Regions from separate parts of the Burkholderia sp. EMB26 genome, predicted to be linked through region 1. Evidence: riboswitches for the same ligand, from Rfam matches in the RefSeq annotation. Region 1 holds a riboswitch; each other region holds the start of a gene.

Evidence for each region. A riboswitch is a leader RNA that binds a small molecule or an ion and turns the genes downstream of it on or off. The one in region 1 is predicted to bind cobalamin.
Region 2: another riboswitch for cobalamin. It lies ahead of KU887_RS19505 (TonB-dependent receptor domain-containing protein); the one in region 1 lies ahead of cobA (uroporphyrinogen-III C-methyltransferase).
Region 3: another riboswitch for cobalamin. It lies ahead of KU887_RS13140 (iron ABC transporter permease); the one in region 1 lies ahead of cobA (uroporphyrinogen-III C-methyltransferase).

What each region holds. Positions count from the first base shown of each region.
Region 1 covers NZ_CP078070.1:1,861,811-1,867,080, forward strand. Annotated here, with positions in the region: gene KU887_RS08745 (cobyrinate a,c-diamide synthase) at 1-1,104, opposite strand, end outside; gene cobO (cob(I)yrinic acid a,c-diamide adenosyltransferase) at 1,107-1,709, opposite strand; gene KU887_RS08755 (cobalamin biosynthesis protein) at 1,745-2,122, opposite strand; gene cobA (uroporphyrinogen-III C-methyltransferase) at 2,119-2,928, opposite strand; cobalamin riboswitch at 3,037-3,274, opposite strand; gene KU887_RS08765 (TonB-dependent siderophore receptor) at 3,344-5,270, opposite strand, start outside.
Region 2 covers NZ_CP078071.1:620,780-633,210, reverse strand. Annotated here, with positions in the region: gene KU887_RS19510 (TetR/AcrR family transcriptional regulator) at 1-284, opposite strand, end outside; gene KU887_RS19505 (TonB-dependent receptor domain-containing protein) at 413-2,341, opposite strand; cobalamin riboswitch at 2,559-2,752, opposite strand; gene KU887_RS19500 (SDR family NAD(P)-dependent oxidoreductase) at 3,165-3,989, shown strand; gene KU887_RS19495 (hypothetical protein) at 4,013-4,261, opposite strand; gene KU887_RS19490 (threo-3-hydroxy-L-aspartate ammonia-lyase) at 4,379-5,353, opposite strand; gene KU887_RS19485 (transcriptional regulator) at 5,419-6,057, opposite strand; gene KU887_RS19480 (YbaK/prolyl-tRNA synthetase associated domain-containing protein) at 6,054-6,575, opposite strand; gene KU887_RS19475 (isocitrate lyase) at 6,981-8,564, shown strand; gene KU887_RS19470 (EthD domain-containing protein) at 8,637-9,353, opposite strand; gene KU887_RS19465 (nuclear transport factor 2 family protein) at 9,406-9,918, opposite strand; gene KU887_RS19460 (nuclear transport factor 2 family protein) at 10,131-10,631, shown strand; gene KU887_RS19455 (SDR family NAD(P)-dependent oxidoreductase) at 10,658-11,524, shown strand; gene KU887_RS19450 (SDR family NAD(P)-dependent oxidoreductase) at 11,535-12,290, shown strand; gene KU887_RS19445 (glucose 1-dehydrogenase) at 12,380-12,431, shown strand, end outside.
Region 3 covers NZ_CP078070.1:2,786,329-2,798,759, forward strand. Annotated here, with positions in the region: gene cbiB (adenosylcobinamide-phosphate synthase CbiB) at 1-438, shown strand, start outside; gene cobD (threonine-phosphate decarboxylase CobD) at 431-1,447, shown strand; gene KU887_RS13115 (cobalamin-binding protein) at 1,444-2,361, shown strand; gene cobC (alpha-ribazole phosphatase) at 2,466-3,050, opposite strand; gene KU887_RS13125 (adenosylcobinamide-GDP ribazoletransferase) at 3,035-3,787, opposite strand; gene cobT (nicotinate-nucleotide--dimethylbenzimidazole phosphoribosyltransferase) at 3,801-4,856, opposite strand; gene KU887_RS13135 (ABC transporter ATP-binding protein) at 4,918-5,733, opposite strand; gene KU887_RS13140 (iron ABC transporter permease) at 5,730-6,845, opposite strand; cobalamin riboswitch at 6,887-7,136, opposite strand; gene KU887_RS13145 (ATPase) at 7,291-7,641, shown strand; gene KU887_RS13150 (cell division protein ZapA) at 7,638-7,952, shown strand; RNA gene ssrS (6S RNA) at 8,034-8,215, shown strand; gene KU887_RS13160 (EVE domain-containing protein) at 8,527-8,988, shown strand; gene KU887_RS13165 (SIMPL domain-containing protein) at 9,171-9,911, shown strand; gene lgt (prolipoprotein diacylglyceryl transferase) at 10,035-10,931, opposite strand; gene KU887_RS13175 (LysR substrate-binding domain-containing protein) at 11,019-11,933, opposite strand; gene ilvD (dihydroxy-acid dehydratase) at 12,068-12,431, shown strand, end outside.

The sequences.
Region 1 (5,270 bases):
CCCGGTGCGCGTATCGAGTTGCTGCATGCCGAGCGCCGCGAACCGGCGCTGCATCGTCGCATGGCCCCGAAGCACGCCGAGCATCGGCGTCGTCAAGCCGTCCACGTCGGTCAGCGATTCGCACAGATACACCATCCCCCCGCATTCCGCGACGATCGGCCGGCCAGCGGCCGCATGCGCGCGAATCGTCCGTGCGGCCGCGGCATTCGCCGCCAGCGTCGCCGCATGCAGTTCCGGATAGCCGCCCGGCAAAAACAGCGCGTCGCAATCGTCAGGCACGGGTTCGTCGGCAAGCGGCGAGAAGAACCGCAGCACCGCACCGAGCGCATCGAGCAGCACAAGGTTCGCCGGATAGATGAACGAAAACGCTGCATCGCGCGCCACCGCGATCCGCTTGCCGGCCAACGCGCGCGACAGCGGCGCCGCAACGTCCGGTTCCGCGAACGCGACGGCAGGCGGCAATTCGGCGAGCGCGGTTTGCGCGAGCACATCGGCCGCGCGCTCGAGCCGCGCGTCGAGATCGTCGATGTCGGCCGGCTGATGCAGGCCGAGATGGCGCTCCGGCAGCGCGATGCCCGCATCGGCCGGCACGTGGCCGAGCCAGCGCAGATCCGCGGGCAGCGCCTGTTGCAGCAGCTCCGCGTGCCGCGCCGAGCCGACGCGGTTGGCCAGCACGCCGTGAAACGGCAGCTCCGGCCGGAACCGTGCGAGCCCGAACGCGATTGCCGCGAACGTCTGCGCCATCGCCTTCGCCGAAATCACCGCGACGACCGGCACGCCGAATGCGGCCGCGAGATCGGCGCTGCTCGGCGTGCCGTCGAACAAGCCCATCACGCCTTCGATCAGGATCAGGTCCGCGTCGCGCGCGGCGTCGGCGAGCAGCGCCCGGCAACCGGCCTCGCCGACCATCCCGAGGTCGAGCGCATGCACCGGCGCGCCGCTTGCCCGTTCGAGCAGCATCGGATCGAGGAAATCGGGCCCGGTCTTGAACACGCGTACGCGACGGCCGAGCCGGCGGTGCAGCCGCGCGAGGCCGGCCGTCACCGACGTCTTGCCCTGGCCGGACGCGGGCGCGCTGACGAACAGCGCGGGGCAGGCCGGCATGCTCAGAACTCCACGCCGCGCTGCGCCTTCACGCCTTGCTCCTTGTACGGATGCTTGACGAGCCGCATTTCGGTGACGAGGTCGGCCGCATCGATCAGCGCATCGGGCGCGTGCCGCCCGGTGACGACGACGTGCACCGACTCCGGACGCGCGACGAGCGTGGCGAGCACTTCGTCGAGCGGCAGGTATTCGTACTTGAGCACGGTGTTCAACTCGTCGAGGATCACCATCCGGTAGTCGCCGCTTTCGATCATCCGGCGCGCCTCGTCCCAGCCCTTGCGCGCGGTCGCGATGTCGGCGTCGCGGTTCTGCGTGTTCCACGTATAGCCGTCGCCCATCGTCACGAAATCGCATTCCGCGACCGCGCCGAGGAAGTCGCGCTCGGACGTATGCAGCGCCCCCTTGATGAACTGCACGACACCGAGCCGCATGCCGTGGCCGAGCACGCGCACGGCCATCCCGAACGCGGCCGTGCTCTTGCCCTTGCCGTTGCCGGTGTGGACGATCAGCAGGCCTTTCTCCTGGGTGGCGGCGGCCTGCTTTTTCTCGTGGCCGGCGCGGCGGCGTTCGGCCATCCGCTGATGGGATTCGGAATCGGTCTTCATCGGGAATCGTCCTGTCGAAAGCGAAACAAGGGTTTTCAGAGCGGGCCGGCGAGCGCGACCGTCACGCCGTCCCGGATGGATTTGGGGCCGAGCAGCCGGCCATGCGGCGCGGCGAGCTGCGCGCACGGCTCGGCCACGCCCGCGATGCCGAAGCGGGCCAGCGCGGCGTCCGACGGGCCGCTCGCGGCCAGTTCCGGACGACTCGCGAGTTGCGCCGCGTCGAACGCGACGAGCGGCCAGCCGCGGCGCGCGCACAGCGTGCGCAGCGCACGGGCGCGAGCCTTGTCGACGAGCGTCGCGACGAGCGCCGGTTCGGCGGCCGGATAGCGCGCGAGCGCGGCGCGGATCGCGGCATCGAGTTGCGCGGCCGTGACGCCGGCGCGAAAACCGACACCGAGCGCGACGCGCATCATGCGTGGCCGCCGAGCGCCGCACGCACCGCCGGATCGTCGGCGAGCGCCGCGACGCGGCCGATCACGACGATCGCCGGCGATCCGATGCCGGTTTCGCCGACGCGCGCGACGAGCGTATCGAGCGTCGCGTGGACGTGGCGCTGTTCGGGCCGCGTGGCGTTCTCGATTGCCGCGCACGGCGTGTCGCCGGGCAGGCCGCCGTCGCGCAACGCCGCGGCAATCGCGTCGAGCCGGCGGATGCCCATGTAGACCACGATCGTCATGCGTGTGGCCGCGAGCGCGCGCCAGTCGGGCTCGTCGGCCCCCGCGCCGTGGCCCGTGACGAAGATCACGCCCTGCGCGTCGCCGCGGTGCGTGACCGGGATGCCGAGCGCGGCCGGCGCGGCGATGCCCGCGGTGATGCCGTTGACGACTTCCACCGGAAAGCCCGCCGCGCCGAGCGCGATCAGCTCCTCGCCGCCGCGGCCGAACACGAACGGATCGCCGCCCTTGAGCCGTGCGACGCTGCGGCCCGCGCGCAGGTGCGCGAGCATCGCGGCGACGATCGTCTCCTGCGGCGTCGACGCATGGCCGCCACGCTTGCCGACGTGCTCGATCAGCGCATCGGCGCGCGCATGGCGCAGCACGTCGGGGTTCACGAGATCGTCGACGAGCAGCACGTCGGCCGCGCCGATCGCGCGTACGGCCCTGAGCGTCAGCAGATCGGCGTCGCCGGGGCCGGCGCCGACGAGCCAGGCGCGGCTCATCGCGCGCGGCACGGCGCGCACCGTGTCGAAACAGTGGAACAGGGAAGGCGGGCGGCGCATCGGCGGCCGGCGGACAGGCAGTGCATGGCGGATCGGGCGAAACCCGCGCGAACGCGGGGGAATGCGCACCCGGTCCGTCCCCCGCGGATCGGGCGTTCGGCGAGCAGCGCGCTCGCCCCTTGCGTCGGCCGGTATCCGGGCTGGCCGCTTGCCAGACCGCAGCCTTCCCGCCCGGTCGAAGGGCAGTGGCATCGCGGGCGGCCTGGGCGCACGCGCGAGGAAGCGCGCGGCGCGGGCGGCGTACCGTTGCGGGGACAGCACAGGCCGGGCGGATGTCCGCCTCCTGTTTCCCGTTTAACTGCATGCACCGAATGCGCATGCGAGCACCGAACGCGGCGCATACGATAGCACAGGCCTGCAACGCGCAAGCCGCCCGGCGGAGCGGCTGCGCGGGGCGCCGGCGCCGCCCGCGAGGTCAGAACTTGTATGCCGCCGTCAGCGTGAACGTGCGTGGCGCGCCGGGCACGATCTGCGCGAGGCCCGTCGCATTCGCGTAGTAGTCGCGATCGGCCAGGTTGACGGCCGCCAGCGTCACCTCGAGGTCGCGCGTGCGATAGCCGGCCTTGCCGTCCCAGCGAAGGTACGCGGGCAGTTCGAGCAGGTTGTCGCGATCGGCGTAACGCGCGCCCTCGTACACGACCCCGAGTTCGGCGAAAAACCCGCGCAGCGGCGCATGGCTGACGAACAGGCTGCCGTTCGACGCCGACACGCCCGCCGAGCGCTTGCCCGCATACTTCGGCTCGGCGTCGACCACCCGCGCGTGTTGCCAGCCGATGCCGCCGCGGACGAACCAGTCGCCCGTGAGCCGGCCGGCGACGCCCAGTTCCAGGCCACGATTGCGTTCGAGGCCGGTGAGGTCGAAAAAGCCCGGGCGAACCGGGTCGGCGATGCGGCGGTTGTACAGGTCGAGCTGAAACAGCGCGAGCGTCGTGCTCAGCGCGCCATCGCGCCAGTCGCTTTTCACGCCGATCTCGTATTGGCGCGTGTATTGCGGGCCGAGATCGTTGGCGTTGCCGCGCGCGTCGGGCGTGATGCCGATCAGGTCGCCGCCGACCGGCGCGAAGTTCTTGCTGTACGACGCATACAGGCTGTGCGCGCCGACCGGCGACCACACGACGCCGAGCCGCGGGCTCCATGCCGTCGTCGTGCGCCGCGCATGCAGACCGTTCAGCGCGTTGGTCGAATCGACGTCGAAACGTTCCGCGCGCAGGCCGCCGAGCAGCTTCCACGCTCGCCCGAGGTCGACGCGATCCTGCGCGAACAGCGCGTAGTCGCTGACACGGTGGCGGTTCATCGCGTACGGGCGCGGCGTCGAGCCGACGAGGGCGAAGCGATCCGGTCCGGTCACCGGAACCGGCGCCGCGTCGGCCTGCCAGAGCGCCGGCGTGCGCTTCTGCCAGCCGTATTCGATGCCGAACAGCAGGTGATGCAGCGCCGGACCGGTCGCGACCTTGCCGCCCAGTTCGACGCCGGTCTGCACGTTGAGCTGCGTCATGTCCTGCAGGTAACGTGCGCGTTGCACGCGCCGGTAGTCGCGCGGCTTCGCGACGTAGCTTTGCGTGACGTAGGTATTGTCGAAGGTGCTGCGCAAATCCAGCACGCCGAGCGTATGGCGCAATTCCCAGTCGCCGTCGAGCGCATGCGTGAAGACCGAGCGCCAGTTCATGGTCTCGTCGCGGATCGTGTCGCGGCCCGCCGCGCCGAAGAAGGTTGCGCGTGGTGCGGACGGCAGCGAGAACGCGAGCGGCTTGCCGGCCGCATCGACCGCGGCGACCGGCGCCGGCATGCCGCGATCGGGCACGCGTCGGTACGTGTCGTATTCGAACTGCAGCAGCCAGCTTCGCCGCGCGTCGTGCCACTTGATCGACGGCGCGACGAACTGACGCGTACCGTCGACGTGGTCGCGGAAGCTGCCGGCGTGTTCGCGTCCCGCATTGAGCCGCATGCTCCACGCGCTGGACAGCATCCGGTTGAGATCGACCGACGCGCCGAGCCGTCCGTAGCTGCCGGTCGTCGCCGACACATGTCCGAAGTTTTCCGGCAACGGCTGCTTGGTGATCCGGTTGATGACGCCGCCGCCGCTGCCGCGCCCGTACAGCGCGGCAGCCGGCCCCTTCAGCACCTCGACGCGTTCGATGTTGCCGAGGCTGCGTACGTATTGCGCATCGTCGCGCATGCCGTCGAGCAGCAAGTCGCCCGCGCTGGAAAAGCCGCGAATGCGGAACGAATCGAAGCGCGTGTCCGACGTATTCGACACACCGGGCACGCCGGCCAGTGCGTCGGCAAGCGTGCGGCCGCCATAGGACAGCGTTTCCTCGACCGAGACGCTGTCGATGGTTTGC
Region 2 (12,431 bases), on a different replicon from region 1:
GCCGCAAAGCGGCCCGGATGCGCCCGCGCGTAGTCGCGATAGACGTTCGCGAGCGCGGCCAGCGCGTCCTTGCCGGTGCGGCCGGCCAGCGCGTCGGTGGCGCGATCGGCCAGCTCCTGCAGCGCGAACAGCGCGATCCGGCTCTTCAGATCGTCGAAGCTCGGGATATGGGAATACAGGCTCGCCAGCTTGACGTCGAAATGTCGCGCGAGCGCCGCGCCGGTGAGCAGCTCGAAGCCGGTTTCATCGGCGAGCCGCGCGCCGGCTTCGACGAGCTTGTCCACGGTAATGCCGGCACGCGCCATGACGAATGCTATGCGGATTAGTCAAAAAACTAATTCTATTAGGTTTGGCCGCGATGTCAATTTTCCGCGCGTGCCGGCGTGGCGCTTCATGCGGATGCGTGAGCTCGTCAGAACGTATAGCTGACCTTGCCGAACGCGGTGCGCCCGAGCGTGTTGTAGCCGTACGCGGTCATGTACTGCCGGTCGAACAGGTTCGACAGCGACGCCGACACGGTCAGGTGCGAATTGATCCGGTACGACGCGCGCAGGCTCACCGTCAGGTACGACGCCAGATACTGCCGGTTGGCCGGATCGTCGAACGTCGAACCGCCGTACAGCAGCGACGCGCCCGTGCTCAGCGCATGCAGCTTCAATTCGTCCCACGTGTGGTCGACGTTCAGGCTGACCGTCTGGCGCGGCCGGCGGCTGAGCCAGGTCTGGTTGGTCTCGTCCTGCGGATTCAGGATGCCGACCGCGATGCTCACCGGCGTTGAACGGCCGATCGTCCCCTTGTACGACAGGTCGATGCCGCGAATGTGCGAACGGCCGATGTTCATCGGCGAGAACGTTGCCGGGTTGTAGGCGATCAGGTTGTTGACGCGCGTATCGTAGATCGCCGCGGTGAAGGTGCCGTACGCCGTGTTCGCGTCGAGCGCGGCCTCGACCGACGTGCTGCGTTCCGGGCTGAGGCTCGGATTGCCGTAGCCGGGATAGTACAGGTCGTTGAACGTCGGCAGGCGGAATGCATTGCCGTACGACACGCGCGCCGTGTAGACCGGCGTGATCGCCCACGACAGCGCGGCGTTGCCGGTGTTCACCGCTTGCCCGGCGACGATCTCGTGGCGACCCGCGACGAACATCGTCACGCTGCCGAGCGTCGCCGACTGGTGCAGCGAGAACGCGGAATCGTTGCGCGTCGGTACGCCACCGGGAATGTCGACCGGCAGGAATGCCTGTTCGCGCGTGAAATCGTAGGCGAGCTTCGATTCGCCCGACAGCGGCAGGCCGAACAGATGAAATCCGTGCGCCTGATGGGTCAGCGACGTCGACGTGCTGATGCGTTGCGAATTGATCTGGTCCGTCGCGAGGGCCGGGTTGTCCGCATAGATGAACTGGCGGTCGTTCGCATAACCGAACGACTGGTCGAATTGCGTATCGGGCGTGATGTCGAGATGGAACGCGACGCCGGTCGTCAGCTGGTGATCGAGCTCGCGATTCGCGTAGCCGCTGTTGTCGTAGGACAGGTCGGAGCGGTGGTACAGCGCGAACGTCGAGATCGACCAGTTGTCGCGCGCATAGCCGAGCCGCGCGTCGAGATCCTGCGCGTGATACGGATTGCGGCCGTCTTCGTGACCGTAGAAGAACGGCCGCGTCGCGTCGATGCCGGCCGTGTTGTAGTCGTGCAGCCCGAGCGAATAGGTGAGCCCGCCGAGCGCGGCCAGCGGCCCCGTCGACGGCACTGTGCCCGACGTGCGGAACCGCGTGTCGAACGTCTTGTTCGTGCCGCCGCCGAACGACACGGTGGTCTGGTTCGGCTGTTGGGCGGCGCGGCGCGTGAAGAGTTGCACGACGCCGCCCATCGCGTTGTTGCCGAACGACGCGGCGGCCGGCCCGGAGATCACCTCGACGCGCTCGAACGCGTCGGTCGGCAGGTCGGCCCACGGCGCGATGCCGGTGGTCGGCGAGCCGATCCGGATGCCGTCGATGAACACGGCGACCTGGCTCGCCGACGAACCGCGGATGCTGACCGACGCGGACGAGCCGGGCCCGCCGTTCTGCGTGACGGTCACGCCCGGCAGCGTCGCGAGCGCCTGCGTGATGCTCGGGTCGGCCGGCGACAGCCGGTCGAGATCGTCGCGCGTGAGCACCTGGGTCGACGCGTAGCGCCGGTCGAACGATTCGGGCAGGTGCCGCGTGTCGGTCACGCTGATCGTCGGCAGGTCCGCCCCTTCCGCGGGCCCGGCGGGCTGCGCAGGCGCCGTGTCGCCGGCCGCATGGGCGAGCGGGGAAAGCAGCGCGGTGGCGGCGGACGTGGCGAGCAGGTGACGAAGGTTCATGAGACGGCGGGACAAAGCGAGTAGCGGGTACGGCGATCGTGAGCGGAGGGCGGACAAGCAACGGATGCCGACGGCGTGTCGGTGCGACGCTTCCGGCCGGGAAGCGGATTCGGGAACGATGGACATCTGGTGGATCCTGAGGTCGGGTCGTCCATGCAACGGGCGACCACCCGGGGGCGGTGCCTGGCGCATCGGGACACCCCGCCCGGTGCGGCTGCCTGGACCTCGGGTCGATGGCAGGTCTCCTGGCTCGCGGGTCGTCATCCGTGCGGGCCTTCCCGGTTTCCCAGTGGCATGCGGTGGCACGGATTCGCCGCTCACAGTTGCGGGGGCAGCCGCAGCTTCGAGGCGTTGCCTCGCCTGCGTTCCCTTTTGATCCCATCCCTGGGAACCATCAGCGCGCAAGGGTAATGGCGTGCGCTCGCGCACGTCAATCGTCCGGCTGCCTGCGGATGCGAAAAAACGTCATTGTCCCGCGTCAGCTTTCCGGATCCTTTCGTTTCATGCGCGCGGGCCGTGCGTCTGGTCTGACGAAACGGGGCGAGCGCGTGCCCTCGAGCCGGAACCGGCTCGGCGCGTTGCGCGGGCCGCGCTTTCCTCGACAGTTTCCCGTTCGAACCTGCCGCTCGCGTGCGCGATCTCGTTCAAACGGGCGAGGCGGAACCCGGGCGCGTATTGCACCGTGTGGATATCGCGGGTTCGAGCTGAACGGCCCGCACTCGATGACAGGAGACATCATGACCGACACCCGAAGCCGGTTCCTCGCCGGCCAGTGCACGCTCGCGCAGCGCCGCGCATCCGACCCGACAGGACGTTGACCGACATGACCGATTCGATTCGCTTCGACGGCGGCACCGCCGTGATTACCGGCGCGGCCAGCGGCATCGGCAGCGGGCTGGCACGCCACGCGGCCGCGCTCGGCATGCGCGTCGTACTGGCCGATCTCGATCCGGCGAAACTCGACGCGTTCGCCGCGACGCTCGACACCGACGTGCTGTGCGTGCCGACCGACGTCAGCCGGCCGGAAGCCGTCGACGCGCTGGCCGAAGCCGCATGGCGGCGCTTCGGCGGCGTCGACCTGCTGTTCAACAACGCGGGCGTGATGGCGACCGGCTTCAGTTGGGAAATCACGCCGGAGCGCTTCGAGCGCAGCTTCGCGATCAACGTGCACGGCGTGCTGAACGGGATTCGCAGTTTCGTGCCGCGCATGCTCGAACGCAACGCGCCGGCGCGGGTCGTGAACACCGCATCGGTCGGCGGCTTCCTGCCGAGCCCGCTGATGTCGCCGTATTCGGCGACGAAATTCGCGGTGGTCGCGCTGACGGAATCGCTGTACGGCGAACTGAAGATGCTCGGCGCACCGGTCGGCGTGTCGCTGCTCGCGCCGGGGCCCGTGCTGTCGGGCATCTTCAACGATCCGTTCGGCGCCGCGCACGACCGGCCCGAGGTGCGCGGTTTCGTCGACACGATGCGCACGATGCTGAACGCACACGGGCTCACGCCCGACGCGTTCGCCGAGCGGGTATTCGACGGTATTCGCGCCGGGCGCTACTGGCTGATTCCGCAACCGGAGACGCTCGACGGCGCGCTGCAGCGGCGCACCGACGACATCCTCGCCGCCCGCGATCCGTCGCTGCCGTCGTTCTGAATGCCGGCGGCCGGCGCGTGTCGTTACATATGCGTGCCGGCGTGCGTGCGGCCGCCCGGGTCGCCGCCGCGATCGGGCGGCGTATTGTTCTGATCGATCTTCGCGAACACGAAGCCGACGGGCGGCAACGCGGCGGGCGAACGGTGCGTCGCTTGCGCGACTGCGGGGGCCGGCGATGCGGCGGGAAAACCGGATGACGTCACGCCCGGTTGAGCGAACGCCGACAGGGAAGCGGCCGCCAGGGCGGCGGCGACGATCGCGTGCGTATTCATGGCGACTCCTTCACGACTGACTTCAGGACGACGTAATCAGTCTAGGGCGCGAAACTTAACGCGACGTGAAGGGTCGGCGGCGCGCGCATGACAGGATCTTCATGCGCGCCGCGACGGTCAGGCCGGTGCCGACACCAGCGCGCAGAAGTTCTCGAGATCGACGTTGCCGCCGCTGATCACCACGCCGACGCGCTTGCCCTGCAGCGCATCCTTCATCCGTCGCACGGCGGCGAACGACAGGCAGCCGGTCGGCTCGACGACGAGCTTCATGCGCGTGGCGAAGAAGCGCATGCAGTCGACCAGTTCCGCGTCCGTCGCGGTCAGGATGTCGTCGACGTCGCGGCGGAGGATCGGGAACGTCAGGTTGCCGAGGTGCTGCGTCTGCGCGCCATCGGCGATCGTGCGCGGCGTGTCGATGTGCACGATCGTGCCGGACCGGAACGATTGCTGGGCGTCGTTGCCGGCTTCGGGCTCGACGCCGTACAGCTTCGCGTGCGGCGACAGCGCCCGCGTGGCGAGCGCGGTGCCCGACAGCAGGCCGCCGCCGCCGAGCGGCGTGAATACCGCGTCGAGCGGGCCGACTTCGTCGAACAGTTCCTTGGCCGCGGTGCCCTGGCCGGCGATCACGTCCGGGTGATCGTAGGGCGGAACCAGCGTGAGCCCGTGCTTCTCCGCGAGCTCGCGCCCGATCTGCTCGCGATCCTCGGTGTAGCGGTCGTAGGTCACGACGTTGCCGCCGTAGCCGCGCGTCGCGGCCATCTTCGCGGCCGGTGCGTCCCGCGGCATCACGATCGTCGCCGGAATGCCGAGGATGCGCGCCGACAGCGCGATCGCCTGCGCATGGTTGCCCGACGAGAACGCGACGACGCCGTGCCGGCGCTGTTCCGCGCTGAAGCGCGACAGTGCATTGAACGCGCCGCGGAACTTGAAGGCGCCCATGCGCTGCAGGTTCTCGCACTTGAAGAACACCTGCGCGCCGAGCGCGTCGTCGATCGTCCGCGACGTCATCACCGGCGTGCGGTGCGCATGGCCTTCGAGCCGGGCCGCGGCGGCGGCAACGTCGTCGTACGTGGGGAGAGTCGGAGAGTTCATGGTCGCTAGAGGTCGAAAAGGTCAGTCAACGGGAAATTCGATACGGGACGGCAGGGCGCGCGGCGTCACTTCGCATCGTTGTAGACGGTGGCGCGCGAGACGCCGAGATGCTGCGACACGATTTCCATCGCGCGGCGCACTTCGAGGAAGCCGTCGGCCTTCAGCGTCTGCATCAGCTCGCGGCGCTGGTCGGTCTTCAACTCGCGCGGCGTCGTCGCGAGGCGCGTCGCGAACGCGTCGATGCGCTGCCGGATCGCGTCCGCGCCGGCCGGGTCGAGCGTTTCGACGACGGTCTCGCCGTCCGTGCGGCAGAACTGGTTCAGCATGCCCTGGAAGCCGCGGAACAGCGTGACGTCGGCATTCAGGCACAGCGCGGCGACGTAGCGTCCGGTCGAATCCTTGATGCCGATCGACGTGCTTTTCGCGGTGCGGCCGTCGGCGAAGCGGTTCGGGTAGTTCGCGAGCACCTGCGGGAAATCGTCGTCGGCGATGCGGGCGAGGCCGAGCTCGGTCGCGGGATCGCCGACCGCGCGTCCGGACAGGTTGTTGTGGATCGCGAGGATCGCGTGCTCCGGCGTGCGCAGGTCATGCACGACGACCTCGGTGAACGGCGCGAACATCGCGCCGAGCCCTTCGGCGATGCGCTGCACCTGCTCGATCAGCGAGGCCTGTTCCGATGGCCGCGGTGTGTCGTTCGTGCTCATGCGTGGTCCTGGGGAGCCGGGGTGTCCGTCGTTTCCGATCGCGTGATGTCGGCCAGCAGCGGGCGCGCGATCCGGACGTAGTCGGCCGCGTCGAGCACGACCGAGCGGTCGAGCCGGCCCGCGTTGAACGCGATCTCGTCATTGTGTTCGACCAGTGCGGGATCGACGACGAGCGTCACGTTCGAATCGAATGCGAACGGCGGCACGGCGCCCATCACGCAGCGCGTGACGGCGGCCGCGACGTCGGGCGACGCGAGCGTCGCCTTGCGCCGGCCGAGCGCATCGGCGACCTTGCGGAAGTCGATCTTCAGGTGGCCGGGAATCACCGCGAGCGCGGTGGCGTCGCCGCCATCCTTGAACGTGCAGAGCATCGCCTTCGCGCCCTGTTCGGGACGGGTGCCGCGCAGCGCGGCGATCGCGTCGGATTTGCCTTCCGCCGGATGCTCGAGCACGCGGAAACGCGCGCCGGCGGTATTCAGCAGTTCGCACAGCGTGTCGAAAACGGGCGAGTCGTTCATGTTGCTCCGGAGCAGGCAGGCCGGCGCGCCGATGCGCGCGGATCAAAGAATTGTCCAAGTATAGACGTTTTGTCATGGCTGTGACAAAGGGGGCGCGCTCGTCGTTGCCCGACCGCGGCCCAGGCATGTCGTTCTTCAGCAGCCGAAAGGGCATTTCGTATTGCGGGATACGCGCCGGATTCCTGTCGCCGCGTTTTACCGCCGCTTGAAACCGTGTTTTGCATCGCAAAAACGCCTGGCTATCTCATTGAAAAACAACAGAAATTTATATCTTATGTCTTATATAAGACTTGACCGAAATTTCGCTGGACGGGATTACTATTGAGTCCATGCAGTTCGCTTCGTCACACGCGGCGGGCACGCTGAACCCTTTACTCAAATGCGCTTCGTTCCCAGGAGATAGACATGTCCCAATATCAAGACGACATCAAGGCAGTGGCTGGTTTGAAGGAAAACCACGGCAGCGCGTGGAATGCCATCAGCCCCGAATATGCCGCCCGCATGCGTGCCCAGAACAAGTTCAAGACCGGCCTGGACATCGCGAAGTACACGGCGAAGATCATGCGCGCCGACATGGCCGCGTACGATGCCGATCCGTCCAAGTACACGCAGTCGCTGGGTTGCTGGCACGGTTTCATCGGCCAGCAGAAGATGATCTCCATCAAGAAGCACTTCAACAGCACCGAACGCCGCTACCTGTATCTGTCGGGCTGGATGGTCGCCGCGCTGCGCTCGGAGTTCGGCCCGCTGCCGGACCAGTCGATGCACGAAAAGACTTCGGTCAGCGCGCTGATCCGGGAGCTGTACACGTTCCTGCGCCAGGCCGACGCCCGTGAGCTGGGCGGCCTGTTCCGCGAACTGGATGCCGCGAAGGACGCGGCCGCCAAGGCCGCGATCCAGCAAAAGATCGACAACCACGTCACGCACGTCGTGCCGATCATCGCCGACATCGACGCCGGCTTCGGCAACGCGGAAGCGACCTACCTGCTGGCCAAGCAGTTCATCGAAGCGGGCGCGTGCTGCATCCAGATCGAAAACCAGGTGTCGGACGAGAAGCAGTGCGGCCACCAGGACGGCAAGGTCACGGTGCCGCACGAGGACTTCCTCGCGAAGATCCGCGCGATCCGCTACGCATTCCTGGAGCTGGGCGTGGACGACGGCATCATCGTCGCGCGTACCGATTCGCTGGGCGCCGGCCTGACCAAGCAGATCGCCGTGACGAACCAGCCGGGCGACCTGGGCGATCAATACAACTCGTTCCTCGATTGCGAGGAACTGTCGGCCGACCAGCTGGGCAACGGTGACGTCGTCATCAAGCGCGACGGCAAGCTGCTGCGTCCGAAGCGCCTGCCGAGCAACCTGTTCCAGTTCCGCGCCGGCACGGGCGAAGCGCGTTGCGTGCTCGACTGCATCACGTCGCTGCAGAACGGCGCCGACCTGCTGTGGATCGAAACCGAAAAACCGCATATCGCACAGATCGGCGGCATGGTCAGCGAGATCCGCAAGGTGATCCCGAACGCGAAGCTGGTGTACAACAACAGCCCGTCGTTCAACTGGACGCTGAACTTCCGTCAGCAGGCGTACGACGCGATGAAGGCAGCGGGCAAGGACGTGTCGGCTTACGACCGCGCGCAGCTGATGAGCGTGGAATACGACGAGACCGAACTGGCGCAACTGGCCGACGAGAAGATCCGTACGTTCCAGGCCGATGCATCGCGTGAAGCAGGCATCTTCCATCACCTGATCACGCTGCCGACGTACCACACGGCCGCGCTGTCGACCGACAACCTGGCCAAGGAATACTTCGGCGACCAGGGCATGCTCGGCTACGTGGCCGGCGTGCAGCGCAAGGAAATCCGTCAGGGCATCGCCTGCGTGAAGCACCAGAACATGTCCGGTTCGGACATCGGTGACGATCACAAGGAGTACTTCAGCGGCGAAGCGGCGCTGAAGGCCGCGGGCAAGGACAACACGATGAACCAGTTCTGATCGTCGTCCGACCCGAAGCACGAAGCCAGCCCCGCGGGGCTGGCTTTTTTTTGTCTGCCCGAGCCTGGCACGTCACCCGCGCACGGCCTTCACGACGTACTGGCTCGTCGGCACCACGTCGATCTTGTCGAAATCGATGAAGCGCCCGCAACTGTCCATCATCTCGGCCACGTTGCGCTGGAACTTCTCCTCGTCGCCGACCGCATCGAAAAACGCGTGCGGATCGGTCATCGCGGCGGCCGGGAAGCATTCCTCGACGATCGCGTCGTAGCCGGGCGCCGCATGCGTGAGCGCACGTACGACGACGTTCTGCACGTACAGGAAATTGTCCTGCGTATCGATCGCGACACGCGTGTGATGGCCGTGCCACACGTCGAGCCACGCTTCGTGCGTGAGGCGCGGCGGGCGCTTCAGGAATGCGAGCTGCGAGAAACCGGTCGTGCGCTCGCCGGGCCGCGCGGGGAAGCGCGTGTTCGGAATCGGCTGCGACTCGGTGACGAGATACGCGGCCATGTGCGGGACCACGGCGCGCACCGCGTCGTCGAACGGCTGGCGGAACATCGCGTTCGCGCTGTCGACCCATACCGCGACGATCCCGTCGATGCCCGGGTGCGTGTTGGTCTGCTTCAGGCCGGCGGCGGGTGCGACGTCGGCATCGGCGACGTTCACCTGCACGCCGTGCGCGCCGAGCGACAGCAGCCGGTCGGCGAGCTGCGCGCGTACGCCGCGGCTCCACTGATCGGGCGCGACCTGTGCATCGCGCCACAACACGTAAATGACTTTCTCCATGGTTCCGGCTCCGGAAAGGGAATGACGGGAGCGGCGGCGTGGCCGCCGCGGTTCAGGAAGCGGCTTCGGTCGATCCGGCCGCTCGATGCGCACCGGGGGCGAAGCGGTTCGCGGTCAGCGTGAACGACGGTGGAATCGGCGACGTGACGGTTTCGAACAACCGCTCGTGGCGCGTCGCATGAATGCGCCATACGCCGTCGCGCTTCACGTACTGGTCGTCGTAGAACGCGGTGCCGTGCAGCAGGTAGTCGTCGTCGAGATTGATCGCGTGATCCTCGAGAAACCAGATGCCGCATGCGTGCTCGGCCGACACCAGCGTGAGCTCCGGGTGATGGCCGTGATGCATCGTCAGGAAGGTCGGCTTGCCGATCAGTTCGCGCAGGCTCGACACGAAGGCGTCACGGCCGTCGTACGCATACCGGCCGCCATACAGCCGCGCCTCGCAATCCTCGGTCAGGCACGCCGCGAGCAGCGTCCAGTCGTGCGTGTCGATCGCGCGGAAATACCGGTATTTCAACTGACGGATCTGCTCGTATTCGTGGAGCGTGCGGGTCGTGTCGTCCATCGGCGTGTCTCGTGGTGATGTCGTTCGATGGTAGGGACGAGGCCGCCTGCATCACATCGTCTGTTCGGACGAAAGCCGCGTGCGCATGCGCGCGGCGCTGCTTCGACGAAGCGCCGGCTTCATCCGAACGGGTGATGGCCGGCGCAGCGCGCGGCGGTAACGTGGCATCGACGCGGCCTTCGAACCGCGCGGGCACCGAACAAGGAGACGGGATGACCCTCATCGAATCGCTGGAAACGCGCGTGCGCAGGCTCGAGGACGCCGATGCGATCCGCCGGCTGAAGGCGCGCTACTTCACGTGCTGCGACCGCAAGGATCGGCAGGGCATGCGCGACTGCTTCGTGGCCGGCCCCGTGCAGATCGATTACGGCCGGATCGGCACGTTCGACACGCGCGACGCGCTCGTCGACGTATTCGAGCGGCTTGGCTGCCATCCGCACATCGTTGAAATGCATCACGGCGTGAATCCCGACATCATCGTGATCGACGACACGCATGCGCGCGGCACGTGGGGCCTGCATTACCAGATGATCGACACGCACGCGCGCACGCTCACGCAGCTCGGCGCGACCTACGACGACGTGTATCGCAAGGTCGACGGCGAATGGAAGATCGCGGCCACGCGTTGCGTGGTCACGTCGACGCTGTCGGCCCGCTACGAAGGCGACGCGCCGGGCGTGCTGTTCGCCGGTGCGCAGCCGCCGGCTGCGTGATGAACCTTCCACAGGAGACATCGAACATGACACAGAACCACGATGCGCCGGTTGCCGTCGTGACGGGCGCATCGCGCGGTGCCGGCAAGGGTATCGCGCGGGCGCTCGGCGCGGCCGGCATGACCGTCTACGTGACGGGCCGCTCGCAGCGCGAAGGCGATGCGCCGCTGCCCGGCACGATTCACGAGACCGCACGCGAGATCGACGCGCTCGGCGGCCGCGGGATCGCGGTGGCCTGCGACCACGCGGACGACGCACAGGTGAAGGCGCTGTTCGAACGTGTCGAGCGCGACGGCGGGCGGCTCGACATCCTCGTCAACAACGCGACCTACCTGCACGATCAATTGATCCTGCCCGGCCCGTTCTGGGAGAAATCGCTCGATCTGGTGAACATCCTCGACGTCGGGCTGCGCTCCGCGTACGTCGCGAGCTGGCACGCGGCGCCGCTGATGGCGAAGCGCCGCAGCGGGCTGATCGCGTTCACGTCGTCGTTCGGCGCGAGCTGCTACATGCACGGCGCGGCGTACGGCGCGCAGAAAACCGGCGTCGACAAGTTCGCGAAGGACATGGCCGTCGACCTGAAGCCCTTCGACGTCGCGGCCGTGTCGATCTGGATGGGGCCGCTGCGCACCGAGCGCACGACGCGCGTATGGGAAGAACATCCGGATCTGTACAAGGAGTTTTCGCTCGTCGCCGAAAGCCCGGAATTCACGGGCCGCGTGATTCATGCGATCCACGACGATCCGCGGCGCATGGCGCTGTCGGGGCAGGTGCTCGTCGGTGCGGAAGCCGCGTTGCAATACGGCATCGCCGATCTCGACGGCAAGCAGCCGCCGTCGTACCGCGAACTGCTCGGCGGGCCGGTGCAGGCCCATCCGGCGATCGTCGCCTAAAGGAGCACGCATGGGCATCCTGAACGGCAAGGTCGCGCTCGTCACGGGCGCGGGGCAGGGCGTCGGCCAGGGCGTCGCGCATGCGCTCGCCGCCGAAGGCGCGCACGTCGCGGTGGTCGGCCGCACGCGCGACAAGCTGCTCGCGACGTGCGAAGCGATCCGTGCGCGCGGCGGCCTGGCCGACGCGTTCGTTTGCGACGTGATGGACGCCGCGCAGATCGCGCGGTGCGTCGAGGCCGTCGTCGAGCGGTGCGGCGGCGTGCAGATCCTGATCAACAACGCGCAGGTCGTGCCGCTCGGCCGCCTGCTCGACGTGAGCGACGCGGATTTTCTGGCGGGACTCGAATCGGGGCCGATCGCGACGCTGCGGATGATGCGCGCGTGCCATCCGCATCTGAAGGGCGACGGCGTGATCGTCAATTTCGCGTCGTCGGCCGCGGTGCGCTGGGATGCGTCCGGTTACGGCGCGTATGCAGCGACCAAGCAGGCGATTCGTGCGCTGACGCGCGCTGCCGCATGCGAATGGGGCGCGGACGGCATCCGCGTGAACGCGGTCGCGCCGCATGCGTTGTCGCCGGGCCTGAAAGGCTGGATCGATGCGCATCCACAGGAAGCGGCCGCGTTCTTCCGCACGATCCCGCTCGGCCGCGTCGGCGATTGCGAGCAGGACATCGGGCGCGCGATCGTGTTTCTCGCGAGTCGCGACGCCGCGTATCTGACGGGCGCGACGCTGCCGCTCGACGGCGGACAGGCGTACTGGGGCTGACGTCGCACGGCGTGTGCCCATCATCAATTCGGCAGCCGCGCGCATGCGTGCGCAGCGCTGCCGGCAAACCGGAATCGAGAGAGGACGACATGGGTCGACTGGCAGGCAAGGTAGCGATCGTCACGGGCGGCGCGCGCGGCA
Region 3 (12,431 bases), 930 kb from region 1:
GCATTGCTGTTCCGGCTCGCGAACACGCTCGACGCAATGTGGGGCTACCGCACGCCGCGCTTCCTGACCTTCGGCTGGGCCGCCGCGCGCCTCGACGACGCGCTGAACTGGATGCCCGCGCGGCTCACCGCCGCGAGCTACGCGCTGCTCGGCGACACGGCCGCCGCATGGCGCTGCTGGCGCACGCAGGCGCGCCACTGGGACAGCCCGAACGCGGGCCCCGTGATGGCCGCGGGCGCCGGCAGCCTGAACGTGCAGCTCGGCGGCCCGGCCGTCTATCACGGCGAAATCGAGGATCGCCCGGTGCTCGGCACCGGGGCCACGGCCACCGCCCTTCACATCGTCGCCGCGCTGTCGCTCGTCACGCGCACGCTCGCGCTGTGGCTCGCGCTGCTGGTCGCGAGCGGCGCACTCGTCATGGCCACCCATCATGTCTGATTCATCCATCGCGCACGGCGGCAACCTGCATGAAGCCGCCCGCCGCCACGGCATTCCGTACGACGCGTGGCTCGATCTGTCGACCGGCATCAATCCGGTCGGCTACCCGGTGCCCCCCGTGCCGGCCAACGCCTGGCGCCGGCTGCCCGACGACGGCGACGGCCTCGCGGCCTGCGCCGCGCAGTACTACCACGCGCCCGATCCCGCGCACGTGCTGCCGGTCGCCGGCAGCCAGGCCGCGATCCGCGCGTTGCCGGCGTTGCTGCCGGCCGGCGACGCCGGCGTCGCGGCGCTCGCGTACGGCGAATACGCACCCGCGTTCGCGCGCCACGGCCATCGCGTCGTCGCGCTCGACATCCACGCGGATACGCTGCCCGCGACGCTGCGTCACGTCATCGTCGGGAATCCGAACAATCCGACCGCCGAATTCGTGCCGACCGCGCGCCTGCTCGGCTGGCATGCGCAACTGGCGGCACGCGGCGGTACGCTGATCGTCGACGAAGCGTTCGCCGACACGGGCGCCGCCCCATCGCTCGCGCCGCACGCCGATCGTCCGGGGCTCGTCGTGCTGCGCTCGGTCGGCAAGTTCTTCGGGCTCGCCGGGATTCGCGCGGGCTTCGTGCTCGCGTGCCCGACTCAGATCGTCGCGTTGCGCGACACGCTCGGCGCGTGGACCGTCGGCGGCCCCGCGCGCCACGCGGTCGCCGCGGCATTCGCCGATCGCGCGTGGCAAGCTGCCGCCCGCGAGCGACTCGCGGCAGACGGCGAACGACTGGCCGCGCTGCTGCGCGCGCACGGCTTCGCGGTCCGCGCGACACCGCTCTTCAGCTGGACCGACGACCCGCGCGCCGCGGCGCTGCATGCGGCGCTCGCAACGCACGGGATCTGGACGCGGCACTTCCCGGCCCCGTCGAGCGTGCGCGTCGGCTTGCCGGGCAGCGAAGCCGAATGGCAGCGCCTCGGCGACGCGCTCGCGCAATGCGTACCCCTGCTGCAGGCGTCCGCATGAGTCCGCGCATGTTCCGTCGGCTCGCGCCGGCCGCGCTGCTGACCGCGCTCGTTCATGCGCCGCTCGTCCACGCCGACGTCTCGACGCGCGACGACGCCGGCAATACGGTCACGTTACCCGCGCCTGCCCAACGCGTGATCAGCCTCGCGCCGCACGCGACCGAACTCGTCTACGCGGCCGGCGGCGGTGCGAAGCTCGTCGGCACCGTCACGTACAGCGACTATCCGCCCGCCGCGCAAGCGGTGCCGCGCGTCGGCGACAACAAGGCGCTCGACCTCGAACGCATCGCCGCGCTAAAGCCCGACCTGATCGTCGTCTGGCGGCACGGCAACGCCCAGCGGCAGACCGACGCGCTGCGCGCGCTGCACATTCCGCTGTTCTTCAGTGAACCGAAGCATCTCGACGACGTATCGTCGTCGCTGCGCCGGCTCGGCACGCTGCTCGGCACGCAACCGACCGCCGATGCCGCCGCGGCCGCCTTCATGCGCGACATCGCGGCCCTGCGCGCACGCTACGCGGCACGCCCGCCCGTCTCGATGTTCTTCCAGGTGTGGGACCGCCCGCTGACGACGCTCAACGGCACGCACCTGATCAACGAAGTGTTCGAACTCTGCGGCGGCCGCAACGTATTTGCGTCGCTCAAGCCGCTCGCGCCGACCGTGACCGACGAAGCCGTGCTCGCGGCGAATCCGGAAGCGATCGTGACAACGAGCGCCGGGGCGACCCGTTCGAACGAACCGCTGCCGAGCCTCGCGCGCTGGCGTGCGTGGCCCGCGCTGACGGCCGTGGCGCGCAACAACCTGTTCGCGATCGACGGCGATCTGCTGACGCGGCCGTCGCCGCGCATCGCGCAGGGCGCGGCCGCGCTGTGCGAGGACCTGGATGCCGCGCGTGCGCGGCGGCCGGCGCGCTGATGTCCGGCGGCGGGCGGGTGCATCGCGCGTCGATATCGGATGCGCCGGGCGAGCGCGACGGATCGGTCCTGCGCGGCGTCGGTCATCTGCAGACGCAACCGCGCCTACGCGTCCCAGTGCACGACTTCCGCTGCATGTGCGTCGTCGTCCGCGCGCAGCCAGACGGCCCCGCCCGTCGGCACCGGCCGCGACAGCAGCGTATCGAGCGGCACACGCAATAGATGCGACGCGAACGCGCGGATCACGCCCGCATGCGTGACGACCCATTGCGGGCCGTCGAGCTTCGCCATCGCATCGGCCTGCCGCGCAATCCGCGCGACGAATCGCGCCACGCTTTCGCCGCCGTGCGCGCACGCATGCATCAGGTCGGCCGCCCATGCATCGAGTGCCGCGCGGTCGATATCGTCCCAGCGCTGCATTTCCCACGCGCCGAAATCCATTTCCTGCCAGTCGGCATCGCGCCGCAGCGGCACGTCGAGTGCCCGCGCGAGCCGTTCGGCAATCGACGCGCAACGCGTCAGCGGGCTCGTCCAGACCTGTTCGGGCAACGGCGCACCGAGTGTCGACAGATGCGCACGCACGGCCTGCGCGCCGCCATCGGCCGATTCGGCGAGCGGCACGTCGCTGCGCCCGTAGCAGATGCCCGGCTCGATGCCGACGGCCGGATGGCGGATCAGGACGATGTCCATCCGAGCACCACGAGATAGATCGCCAATTCGCCCAATTGCTGCGCGAAACCGAGACAGTCGCCCGTATAACCGCCGATCCGCTTCACGAAGTAGCGGGCCAGCCACGCGCGCACCAGGACGAGCGCCACGCATGCGGCAACGCCCATGCGCCAGTCCGGCCAGAACAGCCACGGCAGTCCGAACACCGCCGCGACGCACGCCGCGCGTGCGTCCATCCGTTGCGCGACCGGCTTCGCCTTGCCTTCGGGCCGCACGTAGTCGAGCGTCATCAGCAGGCTCACGGCCATCGCGCGGCTCGCCGCATGCGCGGCGATCATCGTCCATGCGGCGCGCAGCGGCAGCATCGACGTCAGCGCCTGCCATTTCAGCCCGAGCGCGATCAAGAGCGCGACCGCACCGAACGTGCCGATCCGCGAATCGTGCATGATGCGCAGCACGTCGTCGCGCGTGTAGCCGCCGCCGAACGCGTCGCAACTGTCGGCGAGGCCGTCTTCGTGGAAGGCGCCGGTCGCGAGCAGCGTCGCGGCCATCGACAGCCCGACCGCGATCGACGGTGGCAGCGCGCGCAGCGCGACGAGATAGACCAGCGCGCCCCATGCGCCGACGCAAGCGCCGACGAGCGGGAAATAGCGCGCGGCCTGGTCGAGATCGCCGGCCGCATAGCCGATCGAGCACGGCACGGGCACGCGCGTGAAATAGCCGAGCGCGACGAAGAAGTAGCGCAGTTCGGCCCGCATGCCGCGCGCGCGCTCAGGCGTCACGATTGTCGACACCGGCGGATTCGAAACTCGCCATCTCGCTCAGGAACGCGGCCGCCGCGCGCACCAGCGGCAGCGCGAGCGCGGCGCCCGTGCCTTCGCCGAGCCGCAGGTCGAGCGCGAGCAGCGGCTTCGCGCCGAAATGCTCGAGCATGCGCCGATGGCCGGCCTCGTGCGACGTATGCGAGAACACGCAGTAGTCGCGCACGCCGGGCGCGATGCGCTCGGCGACGAGCAGCGCGGCGGTCGCGATGAAGCCGTCGACGAGGATCGTCATCCGCTCGCTCGCGGCCGCGAGGTACGCGCCCGTCATCATCGCGATCTCGAAGCCGCCGAACGTCGCGAGCACGTCGAGCGGCGCGATCGCATGCGAATGCTTGACGAGCGCGCGGCCGAGCACCGCGCGCTTGTGCGCGAGGCCCTGATCGTCGAGCCCCGTGCCGCGGCCGACGCATGCGTCGATCGGCACGTCGAGCAGACGGCTCATCAGGCACGCGGCCGACGACGTGTTCGCGATCCCCATCTCGCCGAAGCCGATCACGTTCGTGCCGAGCGACGCGTGCAGGCGAACGCGCGCCGCGCCGGCGGCCAGCGCGGCCATCGCCTCGTCGCGCGTCATCGCCGGCTGCGCCGCGAAGTTGCGCGTGCCGCGCGCGACCGGCAGCGACACCAGCCGGTCCGACAGCGGCAGCGGCGACGCGACGCCCGCATCGACGATCTCGAGCGTGCTCTGCGCGACACCCGAAAACGCGTTGATCGCCGCACCGCCGGCCAGGAAGTTCGCGACCATCTGCGCGGTCACCGCCTGCGGATAAGGACTGACGCCCTCGGCCGCGATCCCGTGGTCGCCCGCGAACACGATCGTCGCGGGCCGCTGCACGACCGGCCGCTCGGTGTGCTGGATCAGGCCGATCTGCAGCGCGACCGCCTCGAGCTGACCGAGGCTGCCGGGTGGCTTGGTCTTGTGGTCGATCACATGTTGGAGACGCTTGCGCAGTGCGTCGTCGAGCGGCGCGATCGCGGGCGGGAATTGGGTCGGAGTCGTCATCGAGGAGCCGTGTCGTGCGCGCGGCATGCGCCGCGCATCGGAAAAATCGGAACGGGAAACGTCATTGTCGCGCAGGCCATGCGGGCAGCAGCGCATCGCGGCCGTTCTCGCGGATCAGCACGAGCGGATAGCCGAACGCGTCGCTCGCGCGCTCGGGCGTCAGCACGTCGTGCACGCGGCCGGCCCACGCTTGGCCGCGGCCGTCGAGCAGCAGCGCATGCGTCGCGAAACGCCGCGCGAGATTCAGGTCGTGACACGAAAACACCACCGTGCGCGGGCCTGCCGCGAGCCACGCGGCGAGCGCGGTCAGGCAGTCGATCTGGTGATGCAGGTCGAGATGCGCGAGCGGTTCGTCGAGCAGCATCAGCGGCGCATCCTGGCACAGCGTCGCGGCCAGCGCGACCCGCTGCCGCTCGCCGCCCGACAGCGACATCACGTCGCGCGCCGCGAGCGGGCTCAGGTCGAACGTCGCCAGCGCATCGCGCGCGGCCGCGCGGTCGTCGTCGCGCTCCCAGCCCCAGCCGCCGAGATACGGAAAGCGGTTGAGCAGCACCGTGTCGAACACCGTCGCGCTGAACGCATCGTGCAATTGCTGCGGCATCAGCGCGCGGCGCTGCGCGAGGTGCTCGGGACGCCACGCGGCAAGCGGCCGGCCGTCGATCTCGACGTGTCCGCCAGCGGGCGGCTGCAATCCCGCGAGCGTGGCGAGCAGCGTCGTCTTGCCCGCGCCGTTCGGGCCGGCGACGCACCAGATCTCGCCGGGGCGGAACGCGTGCGTGAAGCGATCGAGCAGCGTGCGCGCGCCGGCCTTCAATGTCAGGTCGACGGCCCTGTAGTGCATGTCGCCGGCGGCGGCGTACGATGTGGCGCCCGTCATCGCATCGGCCTCCTCAGCAACATCCACAGGAACACCGGCACGCCGATCAACGCGGTCATCACGCCGACCGGCAGTTGCGCGGGCGCGATCGCGGTGCGCGCGAGCAGGTCGGCCGCCATCACGCCGCCACCGCCCGCGAGCATCGCGGCCGGCAGCAGCATCCGCTGGTCGTTGCCGAACGCGAGCCGCAGCGCATGCGGCACGACGAGCCCGACGAAGCCGATCGTGCCGGCCGTCGTCACGGCAGCGGCGGCGGCCAGCGACGCGACGAGATAGATCCGCACGCGCAGCCGCGCGACCGGCACGCCGAGCGCCTGCGCGGTCGCGTCGCCGCGCAGCAGCACGTTCAGTTGCGACGCGGCCGGCAGCGCGACGCACGCGCTCAGCAACAGCGCGCCCCACGCGAACCACGGCGCCGTCGCGCCGTTCAGGTCGCCCGTCAGCCAGAAGATGATGCCGCGCAGCCGCGCATCGGGCGCGAGCGACAGCAACAGCGTGACGAGCGCGCCCCATCCCGCCGCGATCACGACGCCGGTGAGCAGCAGCCGCGGCGATGCGTCGCGCGATTCGCCGCGCCACAGCTCGCGTCTGGCGAGACCGAGCACGAGCGCGACCGAGACGAGCGAACCGGCGAACGCGGATGCGTCGACGAGCCACCACGCGCCGCCCGCGATCATCGCGACGAGCGCGAAGCCGGCCGCGCCGCCGGACACGCCCAGCACGTACGGCTCCGCGAGCGGATTGCGCAGCAGCACTTGCAACAACGCGCCGGCCAGCGCGAGCAGCGCGCCGCACGCGAAACCCGCGAGCGCGCGCGGCAGGCGCAGCGTGCGGACGATATCGGCAAACAGGGTATCGCCGCCGTGCGGCACGAGCGAAGCGAGTGCCTGCCACGGCGACATCGGCACGCTGCCGATCGACAGCGACGCGACGAACAGCAATGCGACCACGGCGGCCAGCGCGGCCCAGATGACAGTGGCGCGTGCGGCGCTCATGCGGCGCACGGCCGCGCGCCCGACGCACGGCGCATCCGCTTGCAGGGGCCGGCCGGGCGCGACGGGGGCGCGTGGCGGACGATTGGGGTCGGCATCGAAGAACGTTCCGTGAAGCATTGCGCGCCCCGCTTCCCCGCAGGCCGCGCGTCATGGAGCCCGTGCGGGCTCCCCGTCTCGGCCGGTATCCGGGCTGGCGGCGGTCCGGCTCGCCTTCCCGCGCGATGACGCGCAGTGGCCCGCGCCCGCGTGCGACCTGCACGCGAAACGCGCCCGAGCCGGCCTGCGTCATGCGACGCGGCCGCTTACCGTTGCGGGGGCAGCGCAGGTTGACGCGCTCGCGGAGCCCGCACCCTGCTTCCCGTTTAACCGCGCGTCCTGCGCGCGAGCACCGAGGCGGCGCCAGTTTAGGAGCCGGTCGCGCGAGCGTCAAGGAAGCGTCCGGAGACACGCGGGACGCGCCTATTCGCGGCAAGAAGCAGGGGTGTTACGACTGGAAACGTTACAGATGTCGGATTGCGCGTTATTCCGCGCTAAAATGCTGGGTCTTTAGAGGACGCAGCAAATGCTCAACGAACTCGAAACCCTATCTCAAAATATTGGCCGTCTGATTTCGCTGAACAAGCGCTATCACTCGGAACGGCTCGCGCTCGAGGAGCAGGTCGCGCAATTGCGCGCGGAAGCGGACACGGTCCGCGCGGAACTCGCGCAGCTGCGCGACGAACGCAATGCGCTCGCGGCCGAGCGCGACACGCTGTCGGCGAAGATCGACGACGCCCAGGTGAAACTGAACGCGATTCTCGAAAAGCTGCCGCGCTCGAAGAGCGCGGAGCAAGCCGACAACCAGCTCGACCTGCTGGATGCGCAGGCGCGCACGGATGGCGATGACGCGGCCAGCCACGGAGAACATGCATGAGCACCAAGCAGATCGAAGTCTCGATTCTCGGTCAGCCCTATCGGCTCGCCTGTTCGGCCGAGACCGAAGCGGCGCTGCTCGAAGCGGTCGCGCGCGTCGACGCCGAAATGTCGAAAATCCGCTCGAACAGCTCGGTACGCGGCACCGATCGCATCGCGGTGATGGCGGCGCTGTCGCTCGCATCGGAATTGCTGCGGCTGCAAACGAGCGTGCGGCATGGTGAAGCATTTCCGGCGGAGGAAATCCGTCGTACAATGCACCAGATGAACGAACAACTCGGTGCGGTGCTCGCACAGCACGAGACGCAGTAACGTTTCAAACGATGCGTCGATTCCCCTTGATCTCGACGGTCAACGGTGGTCAAATTGGCGCATCGAATCACAGTTCAGTCAGCTTCCCTGCCTGGTTCGCCAAGGTCATATATTCCTTGAACCAATGCCATGTGCACGGTTGCGGAAATTTGTAGCACGGGCGCGCGCGTCACTCTGTCTGATGTACCCGAAGTGCTGCTAACTGCGACCAATTCTGAACCTCAGGTTCAGGATGCCGGCCTAGCGGCCAAGGCGGGGGCCTATCCAACGGCATCGGGAACTTCCGATGCCGTTTCCTTTTGAGGGTCTGTTTGCATGCGGAACGCGCATGCGAATGCCCGAAATCGCTCGTCCCCCGAGGGGACGTCCTTGCGGGGCGCAGGCAAGAAGCGAGGAGCGCCGTTTGGCCGAGCCAAACAAGTGACGAGCGACGCCGCCATACGGGCGATTTCGGGCATTCCCGTGGATTGAATTTTTAGTTTGGGTTGCCACGAGAACGGCCGTCCTCGTGGCAACGCATGCGCGTTCCGCATGCAAACAGACCCTCATGCCCATTCTGCGTCGATTACGATCCATGCAATACTGGCTGATGAAGTCCGAACCGGACGAAGCAAGCATCGACGATCTCGCCAACGCACCGCAGCGCTCGCTGCCGTGGACCGGCGTGCGCAACTATCAGGCGCGCAATTTCATGCGCGACACGATGAAGATCGGCGACGGCGTGCTGTTCTATCACTCGAGCTGCCCCGAGCCGGGCATCGCGGGCCTCGCCGAAGTATCGTCGACGCCCTACCCCGATCCCACGCAGTTCGATCCGAAAAGCCCCTATTACGATCCGAAATCGACGCAGGAAGCGCCACGCTGGCTGCTCGTCGACGTGCGCTTCGTGAAGAAGTCGCCGCTCGTGCCGCTCGCCGCGCTGCGCGAGCACGACGAGCTGGCCGACATGCGCGTGCTCGCCCGCGGCAACCGGCTGTCGATCACGCCGGTCACGCGGGCGGAATGGCGCTTCATCACCGAAAAGTTGATGAAGTAGGCCGCGCGCCAAAGGTCAAATCTGGTCAGTACACGCCGCCGCGACGGAACTCGCGGCCGGTTCGCACGGCCTAAGCAACCGCTGTCGGCCGATCGGGCCGGCTGTCGTTTTTTTCGTCGCGCGGTACGCCCGCGTCGTGCACGCGTGATCCGCGTGCGCGCCCTCGCACAAGGAGTCCAACAATGACCAAGAAATCCGCACTCGCGCTGTCGCTCGCCCTTGCCGCCGCCGTTCCCGTCGCGCTGACGCTCGCGTCGCCCGCCGCGCACGCCCAGACGGCGAACCCGCACTTTCCGGAGCCGGCGGGCGTGCTGTCGCTTTCGTCGCAGGCCAGTGCCGACGTGCCGCAGGACATCATTCATATCACGCTGTTCTACGAGCAGCAGGCCAAGGATCCGGGCAGCCTCACCGCGCAGCTGAACCAGCGCGCGGACGCGGCGCTGTCGCAGGCGAAGGGCGTGTCGGGCGTCACCGCGCATACGGGTGCGTTCTCCGTGTATCCGAGCACCGATCGCGACGGCAAGATCTCCGCATGGCGCGGCCGCACCGAGGTCGCGCTCGAATCGCGCGATTTCGCCGCGGCGTCGAAGCTGGCAGGCCAGTTGTCGAACCTGATGCAGGTCGCGAACGTCGAGTTCTCGTTGTCGCCGGAAGCGCAGCGCGCGGCCGAGCAAAAGCTCACGACGGAAGCGATCAAGTCGTTCCGCGCCCGCGCGGACGAAGCCGCGAAGGCGTTCGGCTACAGCAGCTACACGATCCGCGACGTGAACGTCGGCAGCGGCCGCAACGTGCAGCCGTACACGCGCATGATGGCGATGGCCGCGGCGCCGATGGACAGCGCGAAGATGAGCGCGCCGATCGCGGTCGAAGGCGGCAAGGCCACCGTGTCGGTCACCGTCAACGGCTCCGTGCAGATGAAGTAACGCGCGTCGCGCAGTTGTCGGAAACGAAAACGCCGGCCCGAGGGCCGGCGTTTTTCATGTACCTCCGTGCAGCCGATGCACGCGCCGATCACGCGTGCATCGATACCGCGTCACGTAATCACTTCATGCAGCCGCATTCGCGTTCGCCGCGCGGCGGCGATACGCCCAGACCATCATCGCGATCCCCGCGACGATCATCGGCAGCGACAGCCACTGCCCCATCGACAGGCCGAGCGCCAGCAGACCGAGGAAGTCGTCGGGTTCGCGCGCGAACTCGACCGTGAAGCGCGCGAGGCCATAACCGATCAGGAACAGTGCCGATATCGCGCCCATCGGCCGCGGCTTGCGCGCGAACAGGAACAGCACGAAGAACAGTGCGATACCTTCGAGCGCGATTTCATAGAGCTGCGAAGGATGGCGCGGCAGCATCTGGTATTGCATGAACACGTCGGCGAGATGCCACTTCTCGACGAGTGCCGGGTGCTTCGGCAGCCATGCCGCATCGTCGCGCATCGCGCCCGGGAACAGCATCGCCCACGGCGCCGTCGGATCGGTCACGCGGCCCCACAGTTCGCCGTTGATGAAGTTGCCGAGCCGCCCCGCCGCGAGCCCGGTCGGCACCATCGGCGCGACGAAATCGGTGACCTGCAGCCAGTGCCGCTTGCGCTGCCACGCGAACAGCATCATCGCGAGCGTCACGCCGAGGAAGCCGCCGTGAAATGACATGCCGCCTTCCCACACCTTGAACACGTCGAGCGGGTGCGAGAAGTAGAAATCGGCCTTGTAGAACAGCACGTAGCCGAGCCGGCCGCCGAGCACGGTGCCCAGCACGCCGTAGAACATCATGTCGTCGATGTCCTTCGCGGTCCAGCCCTGCGCCGCGACGTACGGCAGCTTCAGGCGGATCCGGCCGACGACGATCGCCGCGATGAAGCCGACGAGATACATGAGGCCGTACCAGCGCACGGCCAGCGGCCCGAGATGGATCGCAACGGGGTCGAAATTCGGGTGAATGATCATGGGTTAGCGAAGAAGTTTTCGAATACGGTACGGCCGTCGCACGCGCAGCACCGCGCGTTGGACGGCGCCCGCGCGCCATCGTTCACGTCACGCGGCAAGACCTTGTGCGCGCACGACGTCGATGAAGCCGGCGAGCACAGGGCTCACGTCGCCGGTGCGCCACACGAGCCCCGTCTCGACGACCGGCGCAGAGCCGGCGAGCGGCCGGTAGACCACGCCGGTGCGCCGCAGGTTACGCAGCGATTGCGGCACCAGTGCGACGCCCATGCCGGCCGACACGAGGCTGACGATCGTCTGCATCTGGATCGCCTCCTGGCCGATGCGCGGGGTTGCCCCCGCCGCGCCGTAGCAGCCCGTAATGATGTCATAAAAGCCGGGCGCCAAACGGCGCGGAAAGATCACGAGCGGCAACGCGGCGACATCGGCAAGCTGCACGGGCGCGTCCTCGGGCGCATCGGACGCCCCGGCCGGCATCGCGACCACCAGCGGCTCGCGCACGACCGGCAGGTACGACAGCCCGGCCGCGTGACGCGGCGGCACGGGCGGAATGACGAGCCCGGCGTCGATGCGCCCGGCGACGAGTTCGTCGATCTGCACGTCGCTCGTCGCTTCGGCGAGCTGCAACCGCACCTGCGGGTAGCGCGCGCCGAACGCACGCAGCAAAGACGGCAACAGCCCGTAATCGGCGGTCGACACGAATGCGAGCGACAGCGAGCCGGCCTCCCCGCGTGCGAGCCGTCGCGCGAGCGGCGGCAGTGCATCGGCCGACGCCAGCAGCCGGTGCACGTCCGGCAACAACGCCGCGCCGACCGCCGTCAGCGCCACCGAGCGCTTGGTGCGCACGAACAGCGCGACGCCCAACGCGTCCTCGAGCGCGCGGATCGCCTGCGACAGCGGCGGCTGCGTCATCGACAGGCGCTCGGCCGCGCGACCGAAGTGGCGCTCGTCGGCGACGGTCGCGAAATAGCGCCACTGGCGCAGGTCGGGGATCGGATCGGCCATGTTCGACTCATTCGAAAAACGACTTAATAGGCGACAAATAATATATTGGACATCCCAATCGGGAAACTCCATGCTTGTTCGATCCGAACCGGCGCGCCCTTCAGGGTGACGCCCATACAACGATGGAGTCCCCCATGTCGTACAACCGCCGCTCGAAGCACATCACGCAAGGCGTGGCCCGTTCGCCGAACCGCTCGATGTATTACGCCCTCGGCTACCAGAAGGACGATTTCGACAAACCGATGGTCGGCATCGCGAACGGCCATTCGACGATCACGCCGTGCAATTCCGGCCTGCAGCGCCTGTCGGATGCGGCCGTGGCGGCCGTGAAGGCGGCCGGCGCGAATCCGCAGATCTTCGGCACGCCGACGATTTCGGACGGCATGTCGATGGGCACCGAAGGGATGAAGTATTCGCTCGTGTCGCGCGAAGTGATCGCCGACTGCATCGAGACCTGCGTGCAGGGCCAGTGGATGGACGGCGTGGTGGTGGTCGGCG